4 regions of the Micromonospora terminaliae genome follow, and region 1 is predicted to be linked to each of the others. Evidence: riboswitches for the same ligand, from Rfam matches in the RefSeq annotation. Region 1 holds a riboswitch; each other region holds the start of a gene.
What was found. A riboswitch is a leader RNA that binds a small molecule or an ion and turns the genes downstream of it on or off. The one in region 1 is predicted to bind cyclic di-AMP.
Positions count from the first base shown of each region.

Region 2: it holds a riboswitch for cyclic di-AMP, as region 1 does, so the genes downstream of both, GCE86_RS25985 (C40 family peptidase) here and GCE86_RS03865 (C39 family peptidase) in region 1, are expected to answer to the same signal.
Region 3: it holds a riboswitch for cyclic di-AMP, as region 1 does, so the genes downstream of both, GCE86_RS28410 (coiled-coil domain-containing protein) here and GCE86_RS03865 (C39 family peptidase) in region 1, are expected to answer to the same signal.
Region 4: it holds a riboswitch for cyclic di-AMP, as region 1 does, so the genes downstream of both, GCE86_RS12625 (LysM peptidoglycan-binding domain-containing protein) here and GCE86_RS03865 (C39 family peptidase) in region 1, are expected to answer to the same signal.

Region 1 is NZ_CP045309.1:852,366-859,957, forward strand. It holds gene GCE86_RS03855 (hypothetical protein) at 1-381, shown strand, start outside; gene GCE86_RS03860 (hypothetical protein) at 527-1,294, shown strand; cyclic di-AMP (ydaO/yuaA leader) riboswitch at 1,622-1,763, shown strand; gene GCE86_RS03865 (C39 family peptidase) at 1,964-2,812, shown strand; gene GCE86_RS03870 (alpha/beta fold hydrolase) at 2,918-3,670, shown strand; gene GCE86_RS03875 (CDP-glycerol glycerophosphotransferase family protein) at 3,681-5,378, opposite strand; gene GCE86_RS03880 (bifunctional cytidylyltransferase/SDR family oxidoreductase) at 5,401-6,912, opposite strand; gene GCE86_RS03885 (ABC transporter ATP-binding protein) at 7,057-7,592, opposite strand, start outside.
Region 2 is NZ_CP045309.1:5,636,721-5,644,312, forward strand. It holds gene GCE86_RS25975 (NlpC/P60 family protein) at 1-124, shown strand, start outside; gene GCE86_RS25980 (N-acetylmuramoyl-L-alanine amidase) at 189-2,219, opposite strand; cyclic di-AMP (ydaO/yuaA leader) riboswitch at 2,428-2,563, shown strand; gene GCE86_RS25985 (C40 family peptidase) at 2,577-3,614, shown strand; gene dcd (dCTP deaminase) at 3,675-4,253, opposite strand; gene GCE86_RS25995 (pyridoxamine 5'-phosphate oxidase family protein) at 4,332-4,877, shown strand; gene GCE86_RS26000 (zinc metalloprotease) at 4,948-5,934, opposite strand; tRNA gene GCE86_RS26005 (tRNA-Gly) at 6,158-6,231, shown strand; gene GCE86_RS26010 (tetratricopeptide repeat protein) at 6,485-7,126, opposite strand.
Region 3 is NZ_CP045309.1:6,118,809-6,126,400, forward strand. It holds gene GCE86_RS28400 (helix-turn-helix transcriptional regulator) at 1-271, opposite strand, end outside; gene GCE86_RS28405 (carbonic anhydrase) at 479-1,141, shown strand; gene GCE86_RS28410 (coiled-coil domain-containing protein) at 1,206-2,225, opposite strand; cyclic di-AMP (ydaO/yuaA leader) riboswitch at 2,230-2,360, opposite strand; gene GCE86_RS28415 (YibE/F family protein) at 2,514-3,794, opposite strand; gene GCE86_RS28420 (DUF6153 family protein) at 3,990-4,412, shown strand; gene GCE86_RS28425 (DUF305 domain-containing protein) at 4,494-5,117, shown strand; gene GCE86_RS28430 (SHOCT domain-containing protein) at 5,168-5,350, opposite strand; gene GCE86_RS28435 (metal-sensitive transcriptional regulator) at 5,527-5,826, opposite strand; gene GCE86_RS28440 (heavy-metal-associated domain-containing protein) at 5,980-6,189, shown strand; gene GCE86_RS28445 (hypothetical protein) at 6,225-7,205, shown strand; gene GCE86_RS28450 (heavy metal translocating P-type ATPase) at 7,220-7,592, shown strand, end outside.
Region 4 is NZ_CP045309.1:2,805,282-2,812,873, forward strand. It holds gene GCE86_RS12610 (Xaa-Pro dipeptidyl-peptidase) at 1-56, opposite strand, end outside; gene GCE86_RS12615 (M4 family metallopeptidase) at 593-2,656, shown strand; gene GCE86_RS12620 (YbaB/EbfC family nucleoid-associated protein) at 2,851-3,309, opposite strand; gene GCE86_RS12625 (LysM peptidoglycan-binding domain-containing protein) at 3,427-4,083, opposite strand; cyclic di-AMP (ydaO/yuaA leader) riboswitch at 4,085-4,254, opposite strand; gene GCE86_RS12630 (glycoside hydrolase family 3 protein) at 4,399-6,231, opposite strand; gene GCE86_RS12635 (LLM class flavin-dependent oxidoreductase) at 6,396-7,592, shown strand, end outside.

The sequences.
Region 1 (7,592 bases):
TTCGGCACGGCGACGCTGCCGCTGGGCGGGGCGGCGACCGCACCGACGGCCCCCACCGTGGTGGCCTCCGCCGAGGGTCCGGCCCTCCGGGCCGCCACCGGGCCGCATCTCCAGGCTGGAGCCGACGGGACAGCCGCCGACTCGGTGCGCGGGCCGGCCTCCCGGGGCGGGGCCGTTCACGCCGCCGCCCCTGGCCTCCGCGGCGACGCCGTCGACGGGCCGGCCCGGCCGGCCGGTGAACCCGGACCGCTGGCGGCGCTCGCGCCCGTCACCCGCACGGCGGACCGCCCCGTGGCCGTGCCCCGCCCGGCGGACCGGCCGCTCGTCCCGGCGGGGCTCGTCCCGGCCACGGTCGGCTCCCGGGCACCGCCCGCCCGCTGACCCGTCGCGGGCCCCGCGCCCGAGCACGCACCGAACCTCACCCCCGCACCCGCCCGTGCGCGGCCCGGCGGCACGCGTCGCCGCCGCTTCGGCGCCGGTCGTGCGGACACCTCTCCACCACGATCTCCCCCGTGAGGTGCCGACCATGTCGCAGACCGTTCTCTACCGTTTCCTGACCGAGGTTCCCGAGGCCGCCGCGATCTGGTCGGCCCTGCTCGTGCTCGCCCTCGGCGTGCTCGCCGCACTCGTCGCCCGCCCCGAGCGGGACACGGCGCCCGAGCCGCCGTCCGACCCGGCCGCCGAGGAGGCCGCCCGCCTGGCCGACCTGCGCCGGTACGCCGACGAGGTGGCGGTGGCCGCCGCCGGCGCCCGGCAGACCGCCCGGCGGCGCCGTGAGCAGTGGGCCGCCGCCCAGGACGAGGCCGACCGGGCCTGGCGGGCGTTCGACGAGGCCGAGGCCGCCGCCCGCCGGTTCGCCAACGCCGGCGCGCTGCCCGCGCCGCAGACCCCGCGCACGCCGGCCGAGTACGCGGCCCGGGAGCGGTGGCTGCACCACGCCGCCATGACGGCGCACTGGCGGGGCGACCTGAGCGCCCGGCAGCTCGCCGACGTGCTGGCCCACCGCAACGGGTGGGACCCGCGCCGGCACCCGGCCGAGCAGGAGATCGTCCTGGCCCGGGCGGTACGCGAGGCCCGCCGGGCCGGTTGGGCGGCGGCCGCCGAGCGGGAGCGGCGGGCGTGGCGGGACGCCGAACTGGCCGCCGAGGCGGCCCGCACCCTGGCCGCGGAGGCGTACGCGGCCACCGGCGCCCTCCGTCCGGCTCCGGCGAACGGCGTCACGCCGGCGACAACCCCGGTCGCGGCGCCCGCCGCCGTCGCGGGCGCCCGCTGGCGTCCGGCCCGCGCCGGCTGACCCTCGGATCGGCCCGGTGCGGCGGCGAATTCGGCCGAATCGTTATCCGAAAACCGTGAGCCCGGTCACCCGGCCCGGGGAAACGGTCATCCGGGGGCAGGCGGTGCGTCCGTGCACCGCAATTCCGGGATGCTCGCCACCGGATGTCCGCTTTTCGCCGCACGGTGCCGCCGGAACTGCTCGTCCCATTGAGTGAAGTCAGTGACGGACTGTTCCGAAATCTGTAGTCGCATCGGAGGTTTACGCAGGTGGGAGTGCTTGGCAGGCGAGGTACCCACCGGTAGTGTCGGCGCGTCCGGAGCGGTTTCCGATCGCAAGAGGCGACGCCGCGCCGACCCGCCTAATCGTGCTTTCACGAACCGGGGAACCACAGCAACACCGGGGTGAATCCGCGGGCCACGGCCCGCGGTAGGGCGAACTTCCCGCCCGAATCCGTCAGCTAACCCGGTCGGCGGTTCTGGAAGGAGTGCCATTCCTCGTGCTCAGCACCCCCCGTTCGTCCCCCCGCCTCCACGGCATCCTGGTGCCGGCGCTCGCCTGACGGCGACCGGACCCGGCAACCGCCCCGACCGCCCGGCTCCCCGGGCGCTCCCTTTCCGCGGCGACCCGCCCCGCCAGCGCGTGTGAGTTCCTCCGCGCGTGGGGCCGGTGTGTGCCGCGCACGCCCCCGTGGAGGAACCCGTGAAGCACCACCTGAAGCGTCAGCTGCGCCGTCTCGTGACCGAGCGCCCGTACCAGATCATCGCCGGCTCCGCCGCGGCGCTCGTGCTGGCCGGCGGCACCAGCGCGGCCCTCGCCGCCACCGACAACGCCGACACCCCGGCCCGCCAGGAGAACACCGCCGCCGTCGCCGAGCTCGGCTCGCGCCTCGGTGAGGTCGCCAGCCGCGGCGAGGCCCGGGCCGCCGTCCCGTCGCCGTCCGTCTCGCCGAGCGCGTCGCCGTCGGCCGTGAAGGCCGCGGCCAAGGCCACCGCCGACCCGGACACCACCCCGAAGGCGAAGCCGAAGCCGCCGTCGACGAAGGTGCTCGACTACACCTACGAGGCGCAGACCGCCTACTGGAACTGCGGCCCGGCCGCGGTGCGCAACGCCCTCAGCGCGAGCGGCGTGGAGACCACCCAGGACGCCATGATCGCCCCGCTGAACGCCGGCGAGAACGGCACCAACTCCGCCGAGGACACCACCCGGGGCCTGAACCAGATGGTCAAGGGCAACCCGTACCGGACCCACATGTTCGGCGGCTCGGCGAGCCCGGCGGAGATGGACCAGCTCCAGGCGGACGTGGTCAAGGCGATCACCGACGGGCGGGGCGTGGTGGTCAACATCGCCGGCGACGCCACCGACACCGACGGCGGCTGGCACTCGTTCCCGGGCGGCCACTACATCGCGGTGATCGGCTACAAGAACGACGGCCGCACCGTCCGGATCGCCGACTCGGCGAACCCGGCGCTGCCCGAGTACTGGATCAGCACCATCGACCTGGCGAACTGGGCCGCCACCCGCGGCTACTCCGCCTGATCGCAGCTTTCCCCCGTCGGGCACCGGCTCCCTGGAGCCGGTGCCCGACGTCGTCGTGCCCGCTGCTCTCGCGCGTGGTGTCCGTCCGGTGGCACACTGCGGCCTATGGGCGACGAAACGGGTACCCGCCATCTGCTGCTCCTGCACGGCATGGGCGCCACCGGCGAGGTGTGGCTGCCCTGGGCGCCGCTGCTGGAGCACTCCTGGGCGGGGCGCTGGCTCGCCCCCGACCTGGCCGGTCACGGCTGGTCACCCCCGCTGCCCGGGTACTCCTTCGACGGCCTGGCCCGGCGGCTGGTCGAGGGGCTCGGCCCGGTGGCCGAGCGGCTCGGTCCCCGCGACCGGCTCGTGCTGCTCGGCCACTCGCTCGGCGGGGTGGTGGCGCTGGCACTGGCCGCGCGGTCGCGGCGCCTGCCCGTCGACGCGGTGGTCGGGCTCGGCATCAAGGCCGTGTGGTCTCCGGCCGACCTGGCGAAGGCCCGCGAGCTGGCCGACCGCCCGGTCACCTGGTTCGCCACCCGGGACGAGGCCGCCCGCCGCTACCTGCGGGTCTCCGGGCTGGCCGGGCTCTTCGCCCCCGACCATCCGGTGGTGGAGGCGGGGCTGCGCCGCGAGGACGGCCGCTGGCGGCTGGCCATGGATCCGGCAGCCTTCGCGGTGGGGGAGCCGCGGCTGCCCGCGTTGCTCGCCGCGGTCGACGTCCCGGTGCTGCTGGCGCGTGGGGAGCTGGATCCGATGGTGACCGACGCGCAGCTCAAGGAGCTGGGCGTCCCGGTCGCCACCCTGCCCGGCCTGGGCCACAACGCGCACGTCGAGGACCCGGCGGCGGTGCTCGCCCTCCTCGACGACCACCTCTGACCGGCGACGGTCAGGCGGCGGGAGAGGGGAGCGGCGCACCGGCTCGCGGGGCAGGCACCGTCCGGCCCGGCGCGAGCTCCCGCCGGGCGGCGTCGAGGAACACCTCGGCGTACGACTCGGCGGGGAAGTCGCCGAGGTAGCGGGACCGGGTGACCCAGCGGGCCGCCGCCTTCGGGTCGGTGTCCAGCAGCTCGGTCAGCACCTCGTCCACGTTGGACATGTCCCGGCGCAGCACGTAGCCGGAGCCGGCGAGGGGGAACCGCTCGACGAAGTGCACACCGTCGACGCCCATGTCGGTGACCGCGTACGGCTTGCCCGAGTAGAGCCAGTCGGAGATCACCCCGGACACGTCCGAGACCAGCGCGTCGGCGCGGTTGACGCACTCGGTGAGGGTCAGCTCGCGGCCGGCGGCGGCACCCCACAGGTGCGGCCGGCCGGTCCGGGCCCGGTCGGCGGAGAGCAGCTCGGTGAGGCGGGCGAGCTGCCGCGCCGAGGCCGGGTTCTGCGCGGTGTACGGGTGCGCGCGCAGGATCACCGTCGCGCCCCGGTCGAGCAGCCGGCGGATCATCGTCTCGGCCACCGGCAGGGAGCAGTAGTCGGCGTCGGCGTGGTGACCGGTCCACGTGGGGGTGTAGAGCACGGTCGGGTGGGCGAGGCCGGTGACCGGCTCCCGGCGTACCTCGATGGCCTCGACCTGGGGGCGGCCGACCACGACGAACTTCTCGGCGGGGATCTCCACGCCGGCCCGGGCGTACCGCTCGATCGCGGCCGGACCGGCCACGAAGATCCGGTCGAAGATCGCCGAGACCGGGTTGACGCTGGGCGCCTTGTCGCTGTCGCCGTGGTGCAGCTGCACGTGGGTGAGCTGCGAGAAGCGGATGCAGTGGCTGTTCTTCGCCCCGTGGTTGACGTAGAAGGCCGCCCGCAGGCTCGGCACCAGCGCCTCGTCCATCGTCTTCAGCGTGGGGCAGAAGACCACCGGGGCGCTGGTCGCGGCGGCCACGGTGGGCAGGAACTCGGGCTCGCGCAGCAGCACCATGAACGGCCGGCCGATCCGCTCCAGGTAGGGCAGCCACATGGTGACCTGGTACTCGGAGCCGGGCGGGGCGGAGAAGTAGAGCACGAACTCGGGCTGGTGCCGGCGCAGGGCCCGGCCCACCGGGCCGCCGCCGGGCGACGGCCGGAACCGGCGCCGCGCGAGGTCGAGGGCGACCGCGCCGCAGCCCGCCCCGACCAGCAGGGCGGCGGCCAGGGCCACCCAGGCGGGCAGGGCCAGGCCGGCGGCGAGCGCCGCCAGGGCGAGCAGCACCGGCAGCGCGTCGCCGAGCCGGGCGGCGACCAGCGGCGTCCAGGACCGGACCGGGAGGTTGGCCGCGCGGATCTCCAGGGCGCCGGCGTCGCGCAGCGGCCCGACCAGCAGCACGAGGCCGAGCAGGACGAGCGCGGTGGCCACCAGCGCCGGGTCGAAGCCGGCGTCGAGCCGGCGGGCGTAACCGACCAGGATGCCGGCGGCGACCAGCACCGTTTCGGCGACGCCGTCGGCGCTCGGCCGGACCCGGCGCTCCCAGGCGGCGGCGGCGAGGGCGGTGACCGCGATCGCCAGCCCCCAGCCGGTCGCTCCGGTGAGCGCCACGACGAGGAAGGCCAGCACCGCCAGCCCGGTGGTCAGCACCCGGGCGAGCAGCTTCCGGACCAGGTCACCACGCATCTGGCTCGTCCCGTCTCGCGGCTCAGGCGTCGATGCCGGCGGGCAGTTGCTCGGACGGATCCGCGCCGGGCTGGGCGGGCACGGCGGCGACCGGCTCGCCGGGTGCCCGGCGGACGTCGATCACCTGGCCGGTCAGCTCGGAGATCAGCACGTCCAGGGAGGCCTGGGCGACCGCCTCGGCGGAGAGCAGGGTGTGCTCCGGCTCCTCGCCGAACGCCTTGGTGCGCATCGGGGTGGCGGTGCGCTCCGGGTTGACGCAGTTGACCCGTACGCCGAACTCGGCCCACTCGTCGGCGAGCGCCTGGGTCAGGTTGACCAGCGCGGCCTTGGTGGCCGAGTAGAGCGCGTAGCGCGCCCGGCCCCGGGTGTAGGAGCTCGAGGTGTAGAGCAGCAGCTGGCCCTTCGTCTGCTGGAGGTAGGGCAGCGACTGCCGGGCGATGGTGACCGGGCCGACGAAGTTGACGTGCAGGAGGCGGTCCATCGTCTCCTCGTCCATCTCGGCCAGGGCGCCCTTCTCCAGGATCCCGGCCGTGACCACCACGTGGTCGATGCGGCCGGTCGCCTCGAAGGCGGTCTTCAGCGCGGCGGCCACGTCCTCGGCCCGCTCGACGTGCGTGCCGGTGGTGGAGCGGCTGAACGGGAAGACCTGGGCGCCGTAGCGGCGGGCCAGCTCGGTGAGGTCGTGGCCGATGCCGTAGCTGCCGCCGAAGACGACGATGGTGCGGCCGGTCAGCTCCTCGGTGTAGCTGCGGTGGTCGCTGAGCTTGGGCGCCTGGGCCGCGGCGAGCTGGAAGAGCTTGTCCGCCAGGTGTACGTCGACCGGGTGGGTGACCTTGATGTTCTCGTCCGAGCCGTCGATCACCTTGATCGGCGTGCCGGGCAGGTAGCGCAGCACCACGCCGCAGTCGTCGGTGGCCGCGAAGTCCGGGTCGCCCTCGGCCCGCCGGTACGCCTCGCGGATGGTGCCGGAGCGGAACGCCTGCGGGGTCTGGCCGCGGCGCAGGCTGGCGCGGACGGGGATGTCGGTGATGCAGTCGTCCCGGTCGACCTGGATGATCGTGTCGGCGGACGGGATGGCCACGTCCACGGCCGCGTAGGTCCAGAGCGCGTTCACGCACTCGCGCACGATGCGGGCGCTGACCAGGGGGCGCACGGCGTCGTGGAAGAGGATGTTGACGTCGCCGTCGCCGACGGCGTCCAGCGCGATCCGGGTGGTGTCGTTGCGGGTGTCACCACCCTCGATCACCTTGCTGACCTTGCGGAAGCCCGCGTTGGCGACGATCCGCTCGGCGTCGGGCACGTGGCCGGCGGCCATCAGCACGATGATCTCGTCGATCTCCGGCGCGGCCTCGAACACCGCCAGGGTGTGCTCGATGATCGGCTTGCCGGCGATCTTGAGCAGCTGCTTCGGGATGCCCAGCCCGAGACGCGTCCCGGTCCCCCCGGCGAGGATCACGGCCACCGTCCGCGAGGGCCGCCAGGGTGCCGGGCTCCCCGGCGCGGCGTCCGGTGCGGGGGTGCGGTCCTGCGTCATTGCCGTTCCTCACTTCTGCGGTGGATGGGGGGTTCGCGCGTCGGTGACCGGGTGGTGAACGTTGGTCGTGGCCGAGGTGAACCTTAACGCGGACGACGGAGCGCACCGACCGGGGCGAGCCCCGCACCGGTGCGCTCCGGGCCGCTACTTCTGGTTCTCGTAGGCGTCGCAGACCTCCTGGGTGGGCCCGTCCATCCGAAGGACGCCGCTCTCCAGCCAGATGGTCCGCTCGCAGGTGTCCCGGATCGAGCCGATCGAGTGGCTGACCAGGAAGACGGTGCCGGCGCTGTCGCGCAGCTCCCGCACCCGCTGCTCGCTGCGGGCCCGGAACTTGCGGTCGCCGGTCGCCAGCGCCTCGTCGATGAGCAGCACGTCGTGCTTCTTCGCCGAGGAGATGGCGAAGCGCAGCCGGGCGCCCATGCCGGAGGAGTACGTCCGCATCGGCAGCGAGGCGAAGTCCCCCCGCTCGTTGATCCCGGAGAACTCGATGATCTCCGGCGCGACCCGCTTGACCTCCTCCGGCTGCATGCCCATGGCCAGGCAGCCGAGCACCACGTTGCGCTCGCCGGAGAGGTCGTTGAGCAGGGCCGCGTTCACGCCCAGCAGGGACGGCTGGCCCTGGGTGTAGACCGCGCCCCGGGCCGGCGGGAGCAGGCCGGCGATGGCCCGCAGCAGGGTCG
Region 2 (7,592 bases), 1.9 Mb from region 1:
CCTGCACCATGTCGGGCTCTACCTCGGCAACGGGCTGATGGTGCACGCGCCCCGAACCGGGAAACCGGTCCAGGTCTCCAAGGTGGGCTACATGCCGGTCGCCGGCTACCGCAGGCCGTACTGATCCACCCCGAGCAGAACGAAGGCCCCCGGTCCACGCGGACCGGGGGCCTTCGTCGTCAGGTCGGTCAGGCGGGTCCGCCGACGGAGGCGGGCTGGATCTGGACGTCGTCGAGGTTCACGAACATCACGCGGTGCCCGAACTGGATCTGCACGTACCGGTTCTCGCCGCGGATGACCGTCCAGTCACCCGGCGCCGAGCCGTCGAAGGTGACGGCCCGGTAGTACTCGCCCGGCAGGACCCCGCCGACCGCGTACCGCTGGCCCGCGGAGAGGGAGTACTGCAACGGGGAGATGGTCTGGTACGGCACCCCGGCCGGGTAGGCCGCCCGCTCGGGGTAGGCGCGCCCGTACACCGGGATGGTGGTCTTCCCGGCCTTGGGGGTCACCACGAAGCCGTTCGCCCACTTGGCCGTCGGCGCGGAGGCCGGGTTGTAGAACCAGGCCTTCTGGTTGAGGTACCAGATGGCGGTCCAGTCACCCTGGATGTCCGCGAGGGCGTACGTCTGGCCGGCCGAGGCGCGGGCGCCGTGGTCGGAGATGTACATGGTGTCCGGCGTGCCGTTCGGTCGCAGACCGAGGTCGTTGACCAGCGGGGCGGTCGCGCTCGGCGCCGTCCGCAGGATGACCGCCGACGAGCCGCGCAGCGGGCACGGCGCGGCCGGCGGCGTGGGCTTCGGCACGCCCGGCGGCTGCTGGTTGCAACCGGTGAAGGCGGGCTGGTTGGTGGCGAAGTCCGGGTCGATGGTGACCAGGCCGGTGTGCGGCGTGCCGGTGGAGTGGAACGGCGCCTTCATGAGGTCGAAGTAGTGCGACCAGTCCCAGTACGGGCCCGGGTCCCAGTGCATGCCGGCCACGGTGCCGGCGGTGGTGCCGGGCACGTTGTCGTGGCCGATGATGTGCTGCCGGTCCAGCGGGATCTGGAACTTCAGCGCCAGGTGCCGGACCAGCTTGGCCGAGGCCCGGTACATCGCCTCGGTGTACCAGGTGCCGTGCCCGGCGAAGCCCTCGTGCTCCAGCCCGATGGACTTGGCGTTGACGTACCAGTTGCCGGCGTGCCAGCCGACGTCCTTGGCCTTGATGTGCTGGGCGACGTAGCCGTCCACCGAACGCAGCGTGTAGTGCCAGCCCAGGTAGGTCGGGTCCTTCACCAGGTTCACGCTCGGGCCGAAGTAGCCCTCGGTGTCGTGGATGACGATGTACTCGATCTTCTGCTGGGCCGGCCGGTTCCCGAGGTCGTGGTTGCCGTAGTCCCCCGGGTCCGCGCTGAGCTGCTTGTAGGGGGCCGGGATCCACTCGCAGGCGAGCCGGACCGGGCACTCCAGGCCGTCCGGCCGCTCGGCGCGGCGCAGGCCCAGCTTGTGCAGCCCGGACTGGTCCGGCGTCACCGTGGTGGCGGCCAGGGTCACCCGCTGGCCGTCGTCGGTGGTCCGGCTCGCGCCCAGGCCGAGCTGGTCGTAGACCTCGTCCGCGAAGGCCGCCGCCGCGTCCTCGGTGTCCGCGCCGGAGTAGCGGGCCACCGCGCCGTACCAGGCCGCCGGGTCGGTGGCGGCGCCGACCGGAGCATCCAACTGCTTCTGGTACGAGGCGAGCAGCGCCGCCCCGCCCCGGATGTTCGCGGAGGCGTCCGTGCGCAGCGTCTCCTCGGCGAGGCCGGTGAGCGCCGCGGCGGCGTCGAGCGTCTGCAGGGAGGCCTGCGGCAGCACGTCCTCCGTCGGCGCGGCCGCGACGGCCGGGTCGAGGGTGAGCGGACGCGAGTCGTCGCCCCGCGGGTCCTCGTCCTCGTCGACGTGGCCGCTGGCCGGGGTCGCGAGGACGTGTTCGGCGTCGGTGAGGTGCATCGGGCCGTAGCCGCCGCTGGTGCTCGGCTGGCCCGGGTGGGTGTCCCAGCGGGACTCCAGGTACGAGACGCCGAGCAGGACGCTCTGCGGCACGCCGTACTCCGCCGCGGCGGCGGCGTACTGGTCCTGGCGGTCGGTGGCGGGTTGGGTGGTGAGCGGTTCGGCGGCGACCGATCCGGTCGCCACGAGTGCGGTGGCAGCCGCGACAGCGGCTGCCAGCAGCATCCGTCTGCCCGACGGCGGGGGTGTGAGGTGCATCGAACCTCCAGACAGGGATGGGGGTCACTGCGTCCCCACCCTCACCCCGCGCACCCTCCGGGTCAATACCTTTCCAGCAAGTAATCTCTCGTGAAGAAAACCTTCACGTACGGTGTGTCACGGCGCTTTGGGTTGCGGAACGATAACGACGCTCTCTACTCTGGTCAATCGTCGACCGGCGGTTTCACCGTCCATCCCGGGTGGTGACGGTCCGACACCGCCGAGTCGCCCGCGGGCGAACCGGGGACCCAGGTACCTGGGGTGAATCCGCAGCCACTGCGGTAGGGCGGCTCCCTTCCCGCCCGAACCCGTCAGCTAACCCGGTAGGCGGCCAGGAAGAAGGAGTACGGAAGCCCGGTGGCACACCATGCCCCGCGGCCACCGTCGGGCCGGTCGGTCGACCGCTCGACGGCTGCGCCGCGTTCCCGCTGGTCCCGCTTCACCACCGCCCTCGCCGCTCTGGTGGGCACCGCCGTCGTCCTGACCGGCGGCGCCACGGCGGCACACGCCGACCCGTCGGTCGCCGAGATCGAGCGCCAGATCGACGAGGACTGGAACAAGCTCGAACCGATCATCGAACAGGTCAACGCCACCCGCGAGCAGCTCGCCGCCAAGCGGAAGCAGGCCGACGCGCTGGCCAAGCAGATCGCCCCGCTCCAGGCCCGGGTGGACGCCGCCCTCGGTCAGGTGGGCGGGCTCGCCGCCGACGCCTACAAGGGCGACAACAACCTCTCCACCGTCAACGCCCTGCTGGGCAGCCGGTCGCCGAGCGACCTGGTCGACGGCCTCGCCCTGCTCGACCGCTTCGCGAACCGCCAGCAGCAGCAGGTACGCGCCGTCGCCGAGCTGCGCGACGACCTCGCGGCCAAGAAGCGGCCGCTCGACGAGATGATCGCCGGGCTGGCGCGCACCGAGGCCCAGCTCGCGGCCAAGAAGAAGCAGATCGACGCCGAGATCGCCAAGCTGCAGAAGCTGCGCCTCAAGGTCTACGGCAACGGTGGCGGCGGCCCGCTGCGACCGGCGCCGTGCCCCGCCGGCTACCCCGGTGGCCCGGCCGGCGTCGCGGTCAAGTTCGCCTGCGCCCAGATCGGCAAGATCTACGTCTGGGGCGCCGCCGGGCCGGACCACTACGACTGCTCCGGCCTCACCATGGCGGCCTGGGCCAAGGCCGGCGTCTCGCTGCCGCACAACGCACGGCAGCAGCACGACGTGACCAGGCGGGTGAGCCGGAGCGAGCTGCGCGCCGGTGATCTCGTCTTCTACTACAGCGACCTGCACCACGTCGGTATGTACGTCGGTGACGGCTGGGTGGTGCACGCCTCCCAGTCCGGCAAGCCGATCACCATGAAGCGCGTCGACGACGGCCAGATCAACAGCTACGGCCGCCCGGGCTGACCGGTCCGCAGGGGCTCCCGTGCCGCGGGGGTCCCTGCGCCGTTCCGGCGTGCCGGTCGGTCAGCGGGTCGGCCAGGTCCGCCAGTTCTGCCAGGACCGGCTCGGGGTGGGGCCGCGCTGCCCCTGGTAGCGCGAACCGTAGACGGCCGAGCCGTACGGGTGCTCGGCCGGCGACGAGAGCCGGAAGATGCAGAGCTGGCCGATCTTCATGCCCGGCCAGAGCGTGATCGGCAGGTTCGCCACGTTGGACAGTTCCAGCGTGACGTGACCGGAGAAGCCGGGGTCGATGAAGCCGGCGGTGGAGTGGGTGAGCAGGCCGAGCCGGCCCAGGCTGGACTTGCCCTCCAGGCGCCCGGCGAGCTGGTCGCCCAGCGAGATCACCTCCAGCGTGGAGGCGAGCACGAACTCGCCCGGGTGCAGCACGAACGGCTGGCCCTCGGCCACCTCCACCATCGAGGTGAGGTCGTCCTGCTGCACGGACGGGTCGATGTGTGTGTAGAGATGGTTGTTGAAGACGCGGAACAGGCGGTCCAGACGGACGTCGATGCTGGACGGCTGCACCAGCGTGGGCTCGAAGGGCTCCAGCGCGAGCGTGCCCGCCTTGATCTCGGAGACCAGGTCGCGGTCGGAGAGCAGCATCGGAACACCATAGCGACCGGTACGGGTGACCTGCGTGTCGGACTACATCTTCGTACACCTGTTCGATAGAATGTCCGCATGGCTTCCTGGTCCGAATTCGCCGCCGACGAGCCCCGACTCGCCGACGAGATCCGCCTCCTGTTGCAGCAGTACGGGCCGGGTTTCGGCTACCTCGCCACGGTCCGCGCCGACGGCGGCCCGCGCGTGCACCCGGTCTCCCCGGTCCTCACCGACGACGGCCTCTGGTGCTTCGTCATCGACTCACCCAAGCGCCGCGACCTCGAACGCGACGGCCGCTACGCCCTGCACTCCTTCCCACCGGAGGAGAGCGACGACGAGGCCTACGTGGCCGGTCGGGCGCGCCCGGTGACCGATCCGGCGACCGTCGCCCGGCTGGCCCGCATCGGCCGGGCCGCGCCGCAGGGCGACTGGCGGTTGTTCGAGTTCACCGTCGACGTGGCGATGCTGACCCGCCGCGACCAGGCGGCCCGCCCCGGTGCCGGCCGGCCGGAGGTGCGCGTCTGGCTCGACCCGCGGGCGACCGCACCCGCCCGCCGTGACCCGCTCGCCCCGGAGGGCCGCCGCGGCCGGCACGGCTTCGACACCCGCCGCCCGGCGGCCTGAACCCCGCGGAAAACGCCGGTGCCGGCCCTGTCCGAGGACGGGACCGGCACCGGCGTGTGGTGCGGGACGGTCAGGCCGCGCGGTAGGCGTTCCACGCGGTCAGCATGCGGCTCGCCTGACCAGGGGTGAACTGGTACATGCACGAGTCGTAGGTGTAGTCCATGAAGTTGGTGATCGGGTCCAGGCCGGCGGTGGTGCAGGTGTCGCGGCCGGTCGGGCACTCGAAGGCCGGCGAGGCCTCGGCCGGGGTGTCGGAGACGCTGTCGCCCGAGCCCGAGCAGCCACCCTGGAAGGTGTGGTAGAGGTTCAGCCAGTGGCCGACCTCGTGGGTGCCGGTGTCGCCCTGGTTGTAGTTGGTCGCCGTGCCGCCCGGCAGCGACTCGCTCAGCGCGACCACGCCGTCCATGCTGCTCAGCTTGCGCTGCGGGAAGGTCGCCCAGCCGAGCAGGTCGTCGCTCAGCTCGCCCAGGTAGAGGTTGAGCGTGTTCTTTCCGCCCTCGCGCAGCGAGGTCTTCATCGAGCGCTCGGCCGAGGAACCCTGCACGATCGGGTACCAGGCGGCGTTGGTGACGTGGTGCACCTTGGTGAGCTGGAAGCTGAAGGCGGTCGGGGCGCCACCGGTGCCACCGGCGTACGCGGTGTTCAGCACGGCGATCTGCTGGGTCACCATCGAGTCCGGGATGTTGCCGCCGGCCCGGGTGCTGTCCCGCTGGATGACGTGGACGACGACGGGGATGGTGACCGTGGCGAGCGGGGCGGCGGCACCGGCGCCGGCGCGGAACCTGGCCCGCTCGCCCAGCGCGGCGGTGAGGTCCGCCTCGCGCTCGCGGACCTGCTTGGCGGTCAGCGCGTTCGGGTCCAGCTTGGCGTGGCCGCCCTTCTTCACCCGCGCGTCCGAGTGGACGTCGGCGGGCTCGACGCAGGAACCGGACGGGGCGGCCGAGAAGGCCGAGGCTGCGGGGACGACGCCTACGGCGGCGGTGCTGAGCAGCAGCGCCAGCGTCGTCGACGCGACACCGGCGGTACGCCGGGTCAGCAGGTTGGGACGGAGTCCCATGGGCCCACCTCTTTCTGCGGGCATGACAGGGGGTATGTCACGCCCGGTCGGAGAACGTGGAGGAGACGTTACATCCGATCGACAGATTTGAGAACGGCCATATGTTGCCGTGGGGAAACTTCTTCGTGCTGGCCGCGGCGCTGTGCCCCCGGCGGGCGTGTGGTCGACGCGCGGGGTACCTGGGTGCACGGGGGTGGTGACCTCAGGTACAGTGGTGCCGCCTGCGGGTGTAGTTCAATGGCAGAACATCAGCTTCCCAAGCTGACAGTGCGGGTTCGATTCCCGTCACCCGCTCCACGCGAAAGGCCCTGGCCAGGACGATAGTCCCAGCCAGGGCCTTCGATGTTCCAAGATCGGCAATCACGCGACGTGCCATTAGCGTGCCATTAGCCCTGGTGATTCCCGGCCGCCGGCCGCTTCTTGCCCCTCCCGCTGCCCGCCTGGTCCTTGCCCTTGGCCGCGCCGCCGGACGACTTCCTGGCCCTCTTCCGGTCCGCCCGCAGCGTCGCGTGCAGCGCGTTGTCCGGGGCACAAAACGATCGGCGGACGCCTACAGCTGCGTCCGTGCCTCCTCCAGCCGCCGGAGAACACCCTGTGCATCGCAGGCCTCCGCGATCGCGCTTGCCTCCTCGACCAGCGCCAGCGCGTCGTCGCGTTGCCCCTCTCCGGCGGTCAGGTAGGCCAGCGCAAGCAAGCCCGCGGCGACGCCGGCTGAGAACCCGATTTCCCGGCGAAGCCGTACAGATTCCTCCAACTGCTCACGCGCCCTACTACCGGCTCCGGCGGCCATGTTCGCAAAGCCGAGGTGCCGAACCGCATACGACAGCGTCAGCTTGTCACCGGCTTGCGTCGCCAGCTCGTACGACCGCGCAAGAGGCGGAACGGCGCCGTCATTGTCACGCCTGACCACTTGGTGGAAGGTGCCGACCCAGAACAGCGCCTCGGCCTCGCCGCGCACGTCCCCGAGCAGTTGATACAGCTGCGCCGCACGCTCGAATAGCGCTAGCTCGTGTGGATCTTCGTTACCGTCTTCAAGGAACCGCGCATGAAGGATCCGGCCACGGGCCAGGGCGAGATCTGCCTCGACTCCGTCCAGTTCCCGCTCGGCGATCCCCAGCGCGTCGGCGTCGCCGCCGAAGACGGCTCGTTCGTAGAGCAGCTGGGCGTGTTCGATTCGTTGTTCAGCGCTCATCGCCGCCCCGTCTCCCAGCCCCGCCTGTCGATTGCGTATCGCCCAACACGGATCCCACGGTAGCCGAGCATGATCCGACGGCCATTGCCGAGCAGCGCAGCCGCGTGCCATTAGCGTGCCATTGAGCCGGGACAGCAGGGGTCAGCTGATGCCGCGAGGGTCCGCCGAGACCAAGCCGCCGACCCAGTAGACAGGCGGATATCGACAATTCCCAGCTGACAGTGCGGGTTCGATTCCCGTCACCCGCTCCACGCGAAAGGCCCTGGCCAGGACGCGAGTCCGAGCCAGGGCCTTCGACCTTCCAAGATCGGTTACGCCAAAAAGCCCGGCAGGAGCCGCCGACGAAACGTTCTGTCCTGCCGGTGTGAGTGCGACGGTTGACCGGTTGACAGAAATCAAGCTGGCGAGTGTCGGATCGGCCGGATGCCGTTCGTAGCGTCTGCAGAGACGGACGTCGGGTCCGGGG
Region 3 (7,592 bases), 1.5 Mb from region 1:
CGGCCTCGGCCGGGTGCCGGAAGTGGCCGCTCGGGTTGACCGTGTACTCGTTGCGCCGCCCGACCCGGGTACGCCGCAGGTAGCCGCCGGCCTCCAGGTCGGCGACGATCGCCTGGGCGGCCCGCTCGGTGACCCCCACCTCGTCGGCCACGTCCCGCAGCCGGGCGGTGGGGTTGCGGGCGATGGCCAGGAGCACGTGCCCGTGGTTGGTGAGGAACGTCCAGTTCCGGCCGCTGCCTCTCGCTCCCGGTGTCGTCGCCATGGTGGTCATCGTATGGCCCCCTCCCGCGTGTGCCGGTCCTGCCCTCGTGCGCCGGGTGCTGCCGGAGCCCCGGCGTCAAGGGTGATGCAACGCATGAAATGCGTATCACGTAAATCTTGACGTACCTTTGGCTGCGTGTGACCGTGGGTGCCGAGGCCGCCTCCGCTGCCGGCTGGCTGACCAGGGCTTTCATGCGCGAGGACGAGGTGAGGACCAGTGCCGCCGACCACTCCCGAGCAGGCGCTCGCCGAGCTCTACGCCGGTAACCGGCGGTTCGTCACCGGTGCCCCGCACCATCCGAATCAGGACGCCGGACACCGGGCGGCGGTCGCGGACGGTCAGCACCCGTTCGCGGTGCTCGTCGGCTGCTCCGACTCCCGGCTCGCCGCCGAGATCATCTTCGACCGGGGCCTCGGTGACCTCTTCGTCGTCCGCACCGCCGGCCACACCGCCGGCCCGGAGGTGCTCGGCAGCGTCGAATACGCCGTGACCGTGCTGGGCACCCCGCTCGTGGTGGTGCTCGGCCACGACTCGTGCGGCGCGGTCCAGGCCGCCCGCGAGGCGGTCCGCACCGGCACGTCGCCGTCCGGTCACCTCGGTGCGGTGGTGGACGCCGTCGCACCCAGCCTGCTCCGGGCCGCGAAGGACGGCGTCGAGGACCTCGACGGGATCGTCGACGTCCACATCGCGCAGACCGTCGAGGCGCTGCTGGCCCGGTCCGCCGTGCTCGCCGGCGAGGTGGCCGCCGGGCGCTGCGCCGTCGTCGGCCTGTCGTACCGGCTCAGCGCGGGCGAGGTGCGCACGGTGGCCCAGGCCGGCGCGCCGGCCACCCCGGTGCCGGCGCTGGCCGCGCCCGCGGATCCGGCGCTGGCCGGCTGACCGGCCCGAAAACGTCGAAGGGCCGGCCCGCACGTCGCGGGCCGGCCCTTCTCTGCACACATCGTCAGAGCAGCGACATGTGCACGTGGTCGGTGTGGTTGGAGGGTCCGCTGTAGGACTTCCAGCCGGTGGCCGGGAACCAGATCTGCCGGTTCCAGATCACGTAGTAGATGCCGAGCCGGTCGGCGTTGCGGATGAGGAAGGCGGCGACGTTGTTGCCGTACATCCGCTGGTCCTTCGTGCGCCATGGGGAGAAGCCGCTGTTCTGCAGCGACCAGTCGCAGGCCCGGCCCTTCGGGTGCTCGAACGGCCCGCCGTTCCGGTGGCAGCCCACGAAGCGGTTGAAGCCGGCCCGCTTGACCTCCTTGTACGCGTGCAGCGTGCGCGGGGTGACGCAGCCCGAGGTGGTCGGGTCGTTCTCGCTGCACGACTCCGGCTTCCAGTCGCCGTCGGCGGTCCGGCCCGGGCCCATGCGGGCGACCGGCGAGGTGGCCGAGACCAGGCCGCCGGTGAAGTCGATCCCGCCGACCAGCTTGAGGGCCTTCTCCGTCTCGGCCTTCTCGCGGGCCATCGCGTTCTTCTGCTTCTCCTGCTCGCGTACCTCGGCGTCGAGCGCGACCTTGGCCTGCTCGGCACGGGTCTTCGCGGCGTTGATGGCAGCGAGCTTCTGCGCGTTCAGCAGGTTCAGCTCGTCGAGGGCGGCGACCCGCCGGACGAACGAGTCGGGGCTGTTGCTCTCCAGGAGCACGGCCATGGCGCCCATCCGGCCGGTTCGGTAGGACTGGGCGGCCATCTCGCTCACCTGCGGGCTCAACGCGTCGAGTTGCCCCTGAGCCGCCTCCACTTCCAGGGCGAGCTGGAGCTGGCGCTTGCGGGACTTGTCGAGCTTCGACTTGGCCTGGAGGTAGGCCCGGTTGGCGCTGTCGATGGCCTCGGTGATGAGGGGGTCGTCGTCTTCCTCGGAGTGCCCCGAGGGTGTGGGGGTGCTCGGGGCCGCCGTCGCCGGGCCCGGCCCGGCCAGCACGGTCAGCGCGGCGAGCACGGCCACCACGGGGGTCAGCCAGCGGCGCAGGGGTGCCGTCACAGTGTTCCCTTCCGTCGGCCGCCGACCGGGTTAGCTGACGGGTTCGGGACGGAAGTGGCCCCTACCGCTCGCGCGGATTCACCCCATGTACCTGGTTCCCCGGCTCGCCCGCGGGCGATTGGGCGGCGGCACCGCTGGCGCGGGTGCGCGCCTTCGGCGGTGACCGGCAGCGAGGTTACCCGAGAGTCCACCCGTGTTCTACGTCCGGAAGCCGACCAATAGCGAGAATTCGTCCTCGCCGTGCGTGACCAGGATCGCGTTTGAAATCCGCCGTCACGCTGCGGAGTGTCACCATGCGGCTTCCGTGCTCCTGTCCCCGCCGCCGAGCGCCTCCAGCGCCTCGTCCCGTCGGGCCGGCGGTCGCGGGGCCGGAGGCTCCGCCGGAGCCGCGGTGGTGCGGCGTCGCCCGGCGGTGGTCACCACCGCGGCCAGTCCGGTGGTCAGCGGTACGGCGGCGATCAGGCCGAGAGTGGCCACCGCGCTGCGGACGATCTCCTGGGCCAGGAACTCGCTCGTCAGGATCTCGCTCACCGGCCGGGAGTCGGCGACGAGCAGGAGCAGCAGCGGCAGCGAGGCGCCCGCGTACGCCAGCACGATGGTGTTGACGGTCGACGCGATGTGCGCCCGGCCCACCCGGGTCGCCGCCCGGTAGAGGTGTCGACGGGAGAGCGCGGGGTTGGCGTGGGCCAGTTCGGTGACCGTGGCGGCCTGGGTGACCGTCACGTCGTCCAGCACGCCGAGCGAGCCGATGACGATGCCGGCCAGCAGCAGCCCGTGCAGGTCCACGTCGCGCTGGAACATCGACAGGGTGGTCGCGTCCTCGCTGCCGAAGCCGGTCAGGTGGGTGGCGGCGGTGGCCAGGGTGCCGAGCACGCCGGTCAGCACGAGGCTGCCGAGCGTGCCGAGCACGGCCACCGAGGTCTGCGCGGTGATCCCGTGGGTCAGGTAAAGAACCACGAACATGATCAGCGCGGCGCCGACGATCGCCATGAGCAGCGGCGGCTGGCCGGCTCCGATACCGGGCAGCACGAAACCGAGCAGGATGGCGAAGCTCGCCACCAGCCCGCCGAGCGCGGCCAGCCCGCGCCAGCGCCCGAAGGCCACGATCGCCACGGCGAACAGCACCGCCAGCCAGACCAGCGGCGTGCCGCGGCGGTGCTCGGCGATGTTGTAGGTCTTCGCGGCCGGGTCGGCCGGGTCGATCAGCTCGACCAGGACCACCTTGTCGCCGACCTCGACCCGGGGCGCGCCGGGCCCGGCGGGAACCGGCGTCTCGACCTGCCGGCCGGCGTCCGGGCCCTGCTCGGCGCTGACGGTCACCGTCCCGCACGGTCCGGCGGACCCGTCCGGCGCCTCCGGGGTCGGCGGGCACGGTTCGGTCACCACCCGGACCACGGTGCCGTGGTAGCGGGGCAGTGCCGGGGCGTCCGCCGGTTCCGGGCCCTGCCGGGGCCAGAGCGCCAGCGCGGCGACCACGGTGACCAGGAAGAGCGGCAGCACCGTCGCGACCAGGATCCGCCGTACGCCCGGCGGGGCGGACGGCGCGGGACGGGTGTGGTCGGCACCCATGCATCTCTCCCAACGATTCGCGACGGGACACGTGTCACCGGGCCGGCCGGTTCACCGGCGGCCCGGGTGCCGGCGGAACGGACGCAGGCCGGGTCGTCGCCCGGAATGGTAGCCAGGTGGGCTCGTTCGCACCGGGGACGAGACCGGCGGCGGGTTCCGGGCCGTGTCGCCCGGCCGGTTGGCTACCGTGAGGGCGTGGCGACGCGGACGGCGGTGAGCGGGCGGTGGGTCCGGCTCCTGCTGCTGCTCAGCACGCTGCTCGGGTTGACCGCGATGCACACCCTCGGCCACGGCGGGCACGCGTCGGCCGGCCCGCCGGCCGCCCACGCCGCCGGCCACGGCGCAGCCGCCGTCACCCCCACGGACTGCGGGGACGACGGCTGCCCGGTGCGCGCGCTGCCGCTGACCCACCCGGGCAACGACCCGTCCGGGTGGAGCGTCTGCCTGGCCGTGCTGGGCGCGTTCGCCGTCGGGCTGCTGCTCGCCGTGCTGCTGGGGGCCGGGTCGCGGAGCGCCGTTCCCACGGTCCGGGGCCGGCTCCGGCTCGCCACCGGCCCACGCGCCCCGCCGCGGTCCCACGGGTTACGCCTGGCGACGACGTCGGTGCTGCGCAGATAGGACGCCCGACGCGGGGACCGGACCACCGGTACCCGCGTCCGCCGACCGCTGCGTACGTTCCGACACCCGAAAGGCTCACTCGTGTTCACTCGTACCCTCGCCCGCCCGGCCGCCCTGGCCGCCGCGCTCACGGCCGCGTTGGTCGTGTCCGCCTGCGCCGGCGCCGACCACCCGACCGTCGCCCACGATCCGTCGGCGGCGACCGGCTCGCCCGGCGCCGCGGTCTCGGCCTCGTTCGGCGCCGCGGACGTGATGTTCGCCCAGATGATGATCCCGCACCACCAACAGGCCGTGGAGATGTCCGGGCTGGCGGAGACCCGGGCCGCCGATCCGGAGGTGAAGCGGCTGGCAGGGCAGGTCAAGGCGGCCCAGGCGCCGGAGATCGCCACCATGACCGGCTGGCTCGCCGCCTGGGGCCGGCCGGCGCCCTCGGCGAACGCCGGGCACGGCATGCCGGGAATGGACCACGGCATGTCCGGGATGATGTCCGAGGCGGAACTGGCGAAGCTGGCCGCGGCGTCCGGCACCGATTTCGACCGGCAGTTCCTGACCTTGATGATCGCCCATCACGAGGGCGCCATCACCATGGCCGAGGAGGAGATCGCCGACGGTGTCCACCCGGACGCCACGGCGCTCGCCCGGCAGATCGTCACCACCCAGCAGGGTGAGATCGACGCCATGCGGAAGCTGCTCGGCCGGCTCTGACCGGTGACGGTTCGGGTGCCCGGTCGCTCGCGGCGAGGCACCCGAACCGGTCAGGCCAGGCCGGCGCGGCGGCGGCGGTACTCCTCGTCGTCGATCTCGCCGTGGGCGTACCGCTCGTCGAGGATGCGACGGGCCGAGGACGGCCCGGTCCCCGCGGGCTGCCCGGTGAGCCGGAACACCAGCCAGACCAGTCCCACCAGCACCAGCAGCCCCAGCAGGGACCACGCCCACATCCAGCCCATCATCGGGCCGTTCCACATCATCTCGGCCGCCCTCCGATCCCCTGTTCCGAGGCCGGCCGGTCCGGTGCCGGCAACGGCGCCGGTCCCGGTCGCCACCTCGAACGTACGGCGGCGGCGGGTCCGCACGGTCGGGCCGATGGACCCGACCTGCGGGCCGAAGTCCCTGGTCAGCCGCGCTTCATGAGGCGGCCGACGGCGGCCATCATCTCGGTGGCCATCTCGTCGGCACGGCCCTCGGCGGCCCCCTCGTGCATGCAGTGCCGGGCGTGCCCGTCGAGCAGGCCGAGGCCGACCTTGTCCAGTGCCGCCTGGATGGCGGAGATCTGGGTCAGCACGTCGATGCAGTAGCGGTCGTCCTCGACCATCTTCTCGATGCCGCGGACCTGACCCTCGATGCGGCGGAGCCGCGCGAGCAGCTGGTCCTTGCTGGCGGTGTAGCCCCGGGTCGGGGTCGTCGGTGCGGTCATGACGTCAAGGATACCGTACCCCTCGGGGGTATGGTACGGTCCTCGCTGTAGCCGATACCCCCACCGGGTAACGGTACGTCCAAGTGGCAGCCGTCTCTCCTCTACTTACCCCCCAGGGGTATAAGGTGGAGGCGGCGGAAGGGGAGATGCGACATGGTCACCACCACGTACCAGGTGCAGGGCATGACCTGCGGGCACTGTGTCAACTCGGTCAGCACCGAGGTGAGCGCGCTGCCGGGCGTCACCGACGTCCAGGTCGACCTGGCCTCCGGCCGGGTCACCGTCACCAGTCAGAGCCCGCTGGACACGGACGCCGTCCGCGCCGCCGTGGACGAGGCCGGTTACGACCTCGTCGGGGCGTGACGGGTCCGCGGACCCGAAGGAACCGAGGTACCACGATGAACACGGCGACGAAGCTGAGCGGCTTCGCCCTGGGCCTCGCGGCGGTGTTCGGCACGGCGTACGGGGTCGGCCACCTGGCCGGCCCCGTCGCCCCGGCCGCCGAGACCCGCCACGACGCCACCGACGCCGGCCACGACGCCGGCGCGTCCGACCACGGCGACGGCGGCCACGCGGCCACCGCCACCGCCCACCTGCCCGGCGGGCTTCTCGTCTCCGACCGCGGCTACACCCTCCAGCCGGTGACCGCCCCCGCGGGCGAGTTCGCCTTCCGCATCACCGGCCCGGACGGCCGGCCCGTCACCCGCTACGACGTGGCGCACGACAAGCGGATGCACCTGATCGTCGCCCGCCGCGACCTGTCCGGCTTCCGGCACGTCCACCCGGAGCTGGCGACCGACGGCACCTGGCGGGTCGCCTCGCCGCTCGCCGGGCCGGGCGTCTGGCGGGCGTTCGCCGACTTCACCCCGACCGGCGGGGAGCCGCTGACCCTCGGGGTCGACGTCACCGTCCCCGGCGCGCTGGAGCACCGGCCACTGCCGGCGCCGGCCACCAGCACCACGGTCGATGGCTACACCGTCACCCTCACGGGTACCCCGCAGCCCGGCCGGACCAGCCGGCTCACCCTGACCGTCAGCCGGGACGGCCGGCCGGTCACCGACCTCCAGCCCTACCTCGGGGCGTACGGGCACCTGGTGGCGCTGCGCCAGGGCGACCTCGCGTACCTGCACGTGCACCCGGAGGGCGCGCCCGGCGACGGGCGGACCGCGGCCGGCCCGGCCGTCACCTTCGCCGCCGAGGTGCCCTCGGCCGGCGCGTACCGTCTCTACCTGGACTTCCGGCACGGCGACGCGGTGCACACCGCCGAGTTCACCGTCCTGGCCGGGGACCAGACCGCTCCGGCGCCCACCGCGCCGGCCCCCACGACCGCACCGACCCCGGACGCCGGCCACGGCACCCCGGGGCACGGGCACAACTGACCGGAGGTGCCGCGATGACATCCGCCAAGCCCCTGCCGGTCGCGCCGAACCTGATCGAACTCGCGATCGGCGGCATGACCTGCGCCTCCTGCGCCGCCCGGATCGAGAAGAAGCTCAACCGGATGGACGGCGTCGAGGCCACGGTCAACTACGCCACCGAGAAGGCCACCGTCCGGTACGCCGAGGAGATCAGCCCGGCCGACCTGATCGCGACGGTGGAGAAGACCGGCTACACGGCCGTCGTGCCGCCGCCGCCCACACAGGCCGCCGCCGGGGCGGCCGCCGAGCCGGTGGACGAGCTGCGCGGGCTGCGTACCCGGTTGTGGGTGTCGGTCGTGCTGACCGTGCCGGTGATCGTGCTGGCCATGGTGCCGGCCTGGCAGTTCG
Region 4 (7,592 bases), 2.0 Mb from region 1:
ACGGCGACCACCAGGGCCACCACCGAGGCCCGCCAGGCTCGTCTTCCGCTTCGCATCCGCGTGCTCTCCTCCCCCCGCCGGCCTGGCGACGTGCACAGGGGACACGCCGCCGCGACGGTCGCCCCGAACCTACGGATCGACGGACGTGGCGGTCATCGGACAGCTGTGGGAGATGGCCACCCCCTGCTCCTACGCCTGTCGCACCCGCCGGGAGCCCTCGCCTACGTCAACGGGTATCAATGTGCGCCATCCGCCTACTGCGGCAATCGACGCGGATCGGACCCGGCACCGTCGACCGCCGGGAACATTCACCCTGATCAGGGGCTATTGAAGATCATGGCTTCCTGAATTCCGGGTGACGGCGCCGCGACCGGGCGGAGCCGGTTGCCCGGGTCACCCATTGCTCCCGGCCCGGGCCCGTGTGATTGTGCCCCCAGCGAGTCGCCGACCCCCGGCGGCTCACGATGGTCGATCTGTCGAACCGGGGCCACGCCGGCAGCCTCGGAGGTCGGCCGTCACCCGCCTCGCCACACCGCGCCGCCCGTCCCTACCGGGCTCCGTGCGGCGCGCCTAGGAACAGGAGCGAACCCCCTTGAAGCTCTCACCTCGCCTCGTCGCGCTCTCCGGCGCGGCGGCGGCCGGTCTGATCGCCGCCGGCACCGCCGCGGCCGTGCAGGCCGCGCCACCCGGCCCCGCCGCCCCCGACGCCGCACAGGCCCGCGCGATCGCCGCCGACTCGGCCCGCGCGCTGGTCGCCAACCGGCCCGCCTACCTGCACGCCAGCGCGGACGACGCGTTCGTGCAGAAGGCCGTCATCTCCTCCGAGGGCACCCAGTACGTGCCCTACGAGCGCACCTACAAGGGCCTGCCCGTGGTCGGCGGCGACTTCGTGCTGGCCACCGACGCGGCCGGCAACCTGAAGTACGCCTCCGTCGCCCAGCAGCAGGCCATCGGCAGCCTCGCCACCACCCCGAAGCTGACCTCGGCCGCCGCCGCGAAGACCGCGCGCGCCCAGCTCAGGAAGGTCACCACGGTCGAGGGCACCAGCCTGGTCGTCTACACCCTCGGCGCCAAGCCGGCGCTGGCCTGGGAGACCACGGTGCGCGGCACCGGCGCCGAGGGCCCGAGCCGGCTCACGGTCGACGTCGACGCCGTCAGCGGCGCGGTGCTGCGGACGCAGGAGCACGTCGTGCACGGCACCGGCACCGGCGCGTGGAACGGGCCCAGCCCGCTGACCTTGAACACCACCCAGTCCGGCTCCACGTACTCCATGAAGGACCCGACCGTCACCAACCTGAGCTGCCAGGACGCCGCGACCAACACCACGTTCAGCGGCTCCGACGACGTCTGGGGCAACGGCACCGCCACCAACCGGGAGACCGGCTGCGTCGACGCGCTGTTCGCCGCGCAGACCGAGCACAAGATGCTCGCCCAGTGGCTGGGCCGCAACGGCGCCGACGGCAACGGCGGCTACTGGCCGATCCGCGTGGGCCTGAACGACCAGAACGCCTACTACGACGGCACCCAGGTCCAGATCGGCAAGAACACCGCGGGCCAGTGGATCGGCTCGCTCGACGTGGTGGCCCACGAGATCGGCCACGGCATCGACGACCACACCCCGGGTGGCATCTCGGGCGGCGGCACCCAGGAGTTCGTCGCCGACACCTTCGGCGCGGCCACCGAGTGGTTCGCCAACGAGCCGTCCAGCTACGACGCTCCCGACTTCCTGGTCGGCGAGAAGGTCAACCTGGTGGGCAGCGGGCCGATCCGCAACATGTACAACCCGTCGGCGCTCGGCGACCCGAACTGCTACTCCAGCAGCATCCCCGGCACCGAGGTGCACGCCGCGGCCGGCCCCGGCAACCACTGGTTCTACCTGCTGGCCAACGGCAGCAGCCCGACCAACGGGCAGCCGGCCAGCTCCACCTGCAACGGCAGCAGCGTCACCGGCCTCGGCATCCAGAAGGCCATGAAGATCATGTACAACGCCATGCTGCTAAAGACCTCGTCCTCCTCGTACCTGAAGTACCGGGTCTGGACGCTGCAGGCGGCGAAGAACCTCTACCCGACCAGCTGCACCGAGTTCAACGCGGTCAAGGCCGCCTGGAACGCGATCAGCGTGCCGGCGCAGACCGGTGAGGCGACCTGCACGGGCGGCACCCCGACGCCCACCCCGACCACCACGACCACCCCGCCCTCGGGCAGCTGCACCGGCCAGAAGCTGGCCAACCCCGGCTTCGAGTCGGGCAACGTGAGCTGGACCGCCTCCTCCGGCGTCATCACCAACTCCACCAGCCAGGCGGCGCACGGCGGCTCCTACAAGGCATGGCTCGACGGCTACGGCACGACCCACACCGACACGCTCAGCCAGTCGGTGACGATCCCGGCGGGCTGCCGCGCGACGCTGAGCTTCTGGCTGCACATCGACAGCGCGGAGTCGACCACGACCACCGCCTACGACAAGCTGACCGTGAAGGCGGGCAGCACCACCCTGGCCACCTACTCCAACCTCAACAAGGCCACCGGCTACGTGCAGCGGTCCTTCGACATCTCGTCGCTGGCCGGCACCACCGCCACCATCTCGTTCAGCGGCGTGGAGGACAGCTCCCTGCAGACCTCCTTCGTCGTCGACGACACCGCGGTCACCCTGAGCTGACCACACCGGAGCGGCCGGCCGTCGTCCTCCCGACGGCCGGCCGCTTCGTCGTTCCCGAGACAGGCCGGCGGCTTCGTCGTTCCCGAGGCGGCCGGCCGCTTCGTCGTTCCCGAGACAGGCCGGCGGCTTCGTCGTTCCCGAGGCGGCCGGCCGCTTCGTCGTTCCCGAGACACGCCGGCGCGGGCGCGGCGCGGTCAGGCCGGGCGGCCCGCGCCGGATCCGGCGCCGTCGCGGCGGATCCGGGCCGCCACGCCCTCCATGGCCCGGCTGAACCGCTCCATGTCCCGTGCGGACTGCTCCGGCAGGGCACCGAGCCGCGCCGCGAGGGCGTCCACGTCGGCCCGGGCCGAGGCGCTCACCCGGGCGTCCAGCTCGGTGAGGGCCGCGTTCACGGCCGTCACGACGTGCCCGCACAGGGCGTCCAGGGGTTCCCCGGCCAGCTCCGGGTCGACGGTGACGGACTCCAGCCGGCCACCCTGGACGGCGACGGCACGGACCCGGCCGCCGGCCGCGCCGCCCTCGGCCCGGAGCAGCTCGCCCGGCGCGCCGTCGGCGTGCTCGGCGGCCCGGGACCGCATGGCGGACAGCGCCTGCTGCGTCCTGGTCAGCAGCTCGTCGAGGCTCGCGGCCGCGGAGAACGAATCGTTGGTCATATCCGCGCTTTCTTCACGTCTTTCCGAGCACCGTGACGATAGCAACCGGCCCCGACGCCGAACGCCCGGCCGGGAACCCCGGCCGGGCGTTTCGTGGTGCGGCGCACCGGTATGGCGTCAGCGCAGGCGCAGCCGCTGGCCCGGGAAGATGAGGCCCGGGTTGTCGCCGACCACGGTCCGGTTGCGCTCGTACAGGCCGTGCCAACCCCCGGCGACGTGCTTCGCGGCGGCGATCCCGGAGAGGGTGTCCCCGGGCCGGACCAGGTAGCTTCCGGCACCGCCGGTGCTCGGCGCGACGCGCCGCTCGCCGCGGGTGGTCGGCCGGTAGCTGTGCGAGGACCGCTCCGAGGTGGCCTTCTTCGTGGACTTCTTCGCGCCCGAGTCCTTGCTGGCGTACTTCTTGGTGGAGCCGCCCTTCTTGCCGCAGACCGGCCAGGCGCCGATGCCCTGCCCGTCGAGGACCTTCTCGGCGATGGCGATCTGCTCGCTCCGGCTGGCCAGGTCGGCCCGGCTGGCGTACTTCTGGCCGCCGTAGCCGTTCCAGGTGCTCCGGGAGAACTGGAGCCCGCCGTAGTAGCCGTTGCCGGTGTTGATGTGCCAGTTGCCGCCGGACTCGCACTGGGCGACGGCGTCCCAGTTCACGCCCGCGGCGCTGGCCGGGGCGGCCGGGCCGAGAAGGGCGGCGGCGCCGGTGGCCGCGCCGACGACGAGCGCTCCGACGGTGGTGCGACGTTGCGCGGTCCGGCGGTGACGGGCGACGTGATCAGTTGCCATGTGAGTTTTCCTCCACGCCGACGAGGTGAGCTGTCGGGTTCGGGCCGAGGAGCCCGGCCGCCGGTGGCGGCTTCACCCCGAGGTGTCGTGCACCGAGGAACGTGGGTCCCCCGCTCCCGCCCGAGGTCCAGGTACCACCGGGCCGGCGGCGGGATTAGGCGTTGCCGGCCCGTGGTGTCCGCGATCGCGAACGGAAACGACGTTAGGAACGTTTTGCGCCGAACGCCCACTTCTTGTGAAGTTCTTCACCCGGCCGAGCGAAGGTCGGCCCATTCGAGTTGCGGACCGTCCGAAGGGGGCTTATTGAGGGGCGGCTCAGTAGGTCCGGCCGTATCCCTGCGGGAAGAGCGGGACCTTGCCGTCGCCTGCGTTGATGGGCTGCTGGCTGACCGAGTTCATCCAGGTCATCGGCAGTTTGCCGGTCGGCGCGTACCCGCCGAAGAGGACGTCGGCCACGCCGCCGCCCTCCGTGCCGGGCAGCCAGGCGGCCAGCAGCGCGTTCCACCGTGGCAGCTCGGCGGCCACGTCCAGCGGCCGGCCGCTGACCAGCACCACGATCACCGGCACGCCCGAGTTGCGCAGCGTCGTGATGGTACGTAGGTCCTCGCGGTCCAGGCTCATGCTGCCGGTGCGGTCGCCCTGGCCCTCGGCGTACGGCGTCTCGCCGACCACCGCGATCGCCGCCCGGTAGGTCTTGTCGATGCCGGTGCCGCGCTGGTTGTACGTGACCGTCGTGGTCGGACCGGCCGCCGCGCGGATGCCCTGGAGGATGGTGGTGCCCGGGGTGACGGCGCCGGACGAGCCCTGCCAGGAGATCGTCCACCCGCCGCTCTGGTTGCCGATGTTGTCGGCGTTCTTCCCCGCCACGAAGATCTTGTTGTTGTCGCGGGCCAGCGGCAGCACGCCGCCGTCGTTCTTGAGCAGCACCTGGGACTGGCGGACGGCCTGGCGGGCCAGCGCGCGGTGCGCGGCGCCGCCCACCGTCGAGGTCCAGCTCCGATCCGTGTACGGCCGCTCGAAGAGGCCCAGCTCGAACTTCTTCGTGAGGATGCGGCGGTTGGCGTCGTCGATCCGGCTCATCGGCACGTGTCCGTTCTGCACCTCGGCCCGCAGGGTGCTGAGGAAGCTCTTCCAGGCCGTCGGCACCATCACCATGTCGATGCCGGCGTTGACGGCGGCGCTGACCTCGGCGGCGGTGAAGCCGGTGGCGCCGTCGATCTGGTCGATGCCGTTCCAGTCGGAGACCACGAAGCCGGAGAAGCCCAGCTCCCCCTTGAGGACGTCGGTGATCAGGTAACGGTGGCCGTGCAGCTTGACCCCGTTCCAGCTGCTGTAGGAGATCATCACCGAGCCGACGCCGCGCTGGACCGCGGCCTGGAACGGGGGCAGGTGGATGGCGCGCAGGTCGGCCTCGCTGAGCTGGGTGTCGCCCTGGTCGTCGCCGCCGGTGGTGCCGCCGTCGCCGAGGTAGTGCTTGGCGGTGGCGAGCACCGACGTGGGCCCGCCGAGGTTGGCACCCTGGAGGCCGGTGACCAGGGTGGACATGCTCGCCGGCAGGTCCGGGGTCTCGCCGAACGACTCGTAGGTGCGGCCCCACCGGTCGTTGCGGGCCACGCAGAGGCAGGGAGCGAAGTTCCAGTCCACACCGGTGCCCGTGATCTCCTCGGCGACGGCCTGGCCGATCTGCTGGACCAGCGCGGGGTCGCGGGTCGCGCCGAGGCCGATGTTGTGCGGGAAGATGGTCGCCCCGTACACGTTGTTGTGCCCGTGCACGGCGTCGACGCCGTAGATCATCGGGATGCCGAGCGGGGTGGCCAGGGCGGCGCGCTGGAAGCCGTCGTACATGTCGGCCCAGGACGTGGCGGTGTTCGGCGCGGGCGCGGAGCCGCCGCCGGAGAGGACCGAGCCGAGCCGGTACGTGGTGAGGTCGCTCGCGGTGACCGCGCCGCGCTCCGCCTGGGTCATCTGGCCCAGCTTCTCGTCGAGGTTCATTCGGGCGAGCAGGTCGGCGACGCGGGTGGCGACGGGCAACGTCGGGTCCTGGTACGGCAGGCCGGCCGCGGTGGCCGGGGCGGGCGCGGCCAGGGCGGTGACCGCGACGAGCAGGACGGCGAGACCGAGGGGACGGGGGTGGCGGTGAGGGATCACGGGTCGCTCCTTCCGGAGGAACGCTGGGGCCGTGCACCCGCACCATATGCCCACGGGCATCGACTGTGAACAATCCGTGCCGGTTCCGGAACCGCCGGGCGGGCGGGCGGCGGCGCGGGCTACGGTGGCAGGGTTCGCGCAAGATCGGGACGAGGCGGCGAGGCATGAGCGACCACGGACACGAACTGGCCTTCGGCGGCTTCCTCACCCCGAGCGCCGGGCGGCCCGAGCAGGTGGTGGCGCGGGCCAAGCTCTGCGAGCAGGCCGGCCTGGACCTGGTGACCTTCCAGGACCACCCGTACCAGCCCGGCTTCCTGGACACCTGGACGCTGATGTCCTTCGTGGCCGCCGCCACCAGCCGGATCACGCTCGCCGGCAACGTGCTCAACCTGCCGCTGCGCCAGCCCGTGGTGCTGGCCCGCAGCGTGGCCAGCCTGGACCTGCTCACCGGCGGCCGGGTCGAGCTCGGGCTGGGCGCCGGCGCCTTCTGGGACGCGATCGAGGCGGTCGGCGGCCGGCGGCTCTCCCCCGGCGCGGCCGTGGACGCCCTCGACGAGGCGATCCGGGTGATCCGCGAGGTCTGGGACACCGACCGGCGCGGGATGGTCCGCGTCGAGGGCGAGCACTACCGGGTGGTCGGGGCGAAGCGCGGGCCGGCCCCGGCGCATCCGGTGCGGGTGTGGGTCGGCGCGTACAAGCCGCGCATGCTGCGGCTGGTCGGCCGCGCGGCGGACGGCTGGCTGCCCTCGCTGGCGTACCTGCCCAAGGGGCCGGCGGAGCTGCCGGCCCTGAACGCGGTGATCGACGACGCCGCCGCCGAGGCCGGACGGGACCCGGCCGCGGTGCGCCGCCTGCTCAACGTCACGGGCACCTTCTCCCGGACGTCGGGCGGCTTCCTGGACGGCCCGCCCGAGCAGTGGGTGGAGGAGCTGGCCGGGCTGGCCCTGGACCACGGCATCGCCACGTTCATCCTCGGCAGTGACGAGCCGCGCGCCGTGCAGCTCTTCGCCCAGGAGGTGGCGCCCGCGGTGCGCGAGCTCGTCGCCGCCGAGCGCACCACGCCGGGCAGCCGCGCCCACGCCGTCGAGGAGCAGCAGGCCGCCGTCGGGGCCGGCGGGTCGACCGCCCTCGCGGTCACCCCGACACCCGATCCGGGGGTACGGCTGAGCCCGCGCCGGCCCTGGGACGAGTCCACCCGGCCCGTGGCGCCGCCGGCACCGGCCGGGCAGGTCTACACGCCCCGCGGGCAGGCCGCCGGGCAGCACCTCGTGGACGTGCACGACCACCTGCGCCAGGAGCTCGCCCAGGTACGTGACCTACTGGAACAGGTGAAGCGCGGCGCCGTCGCGCCGGGCGCGGCC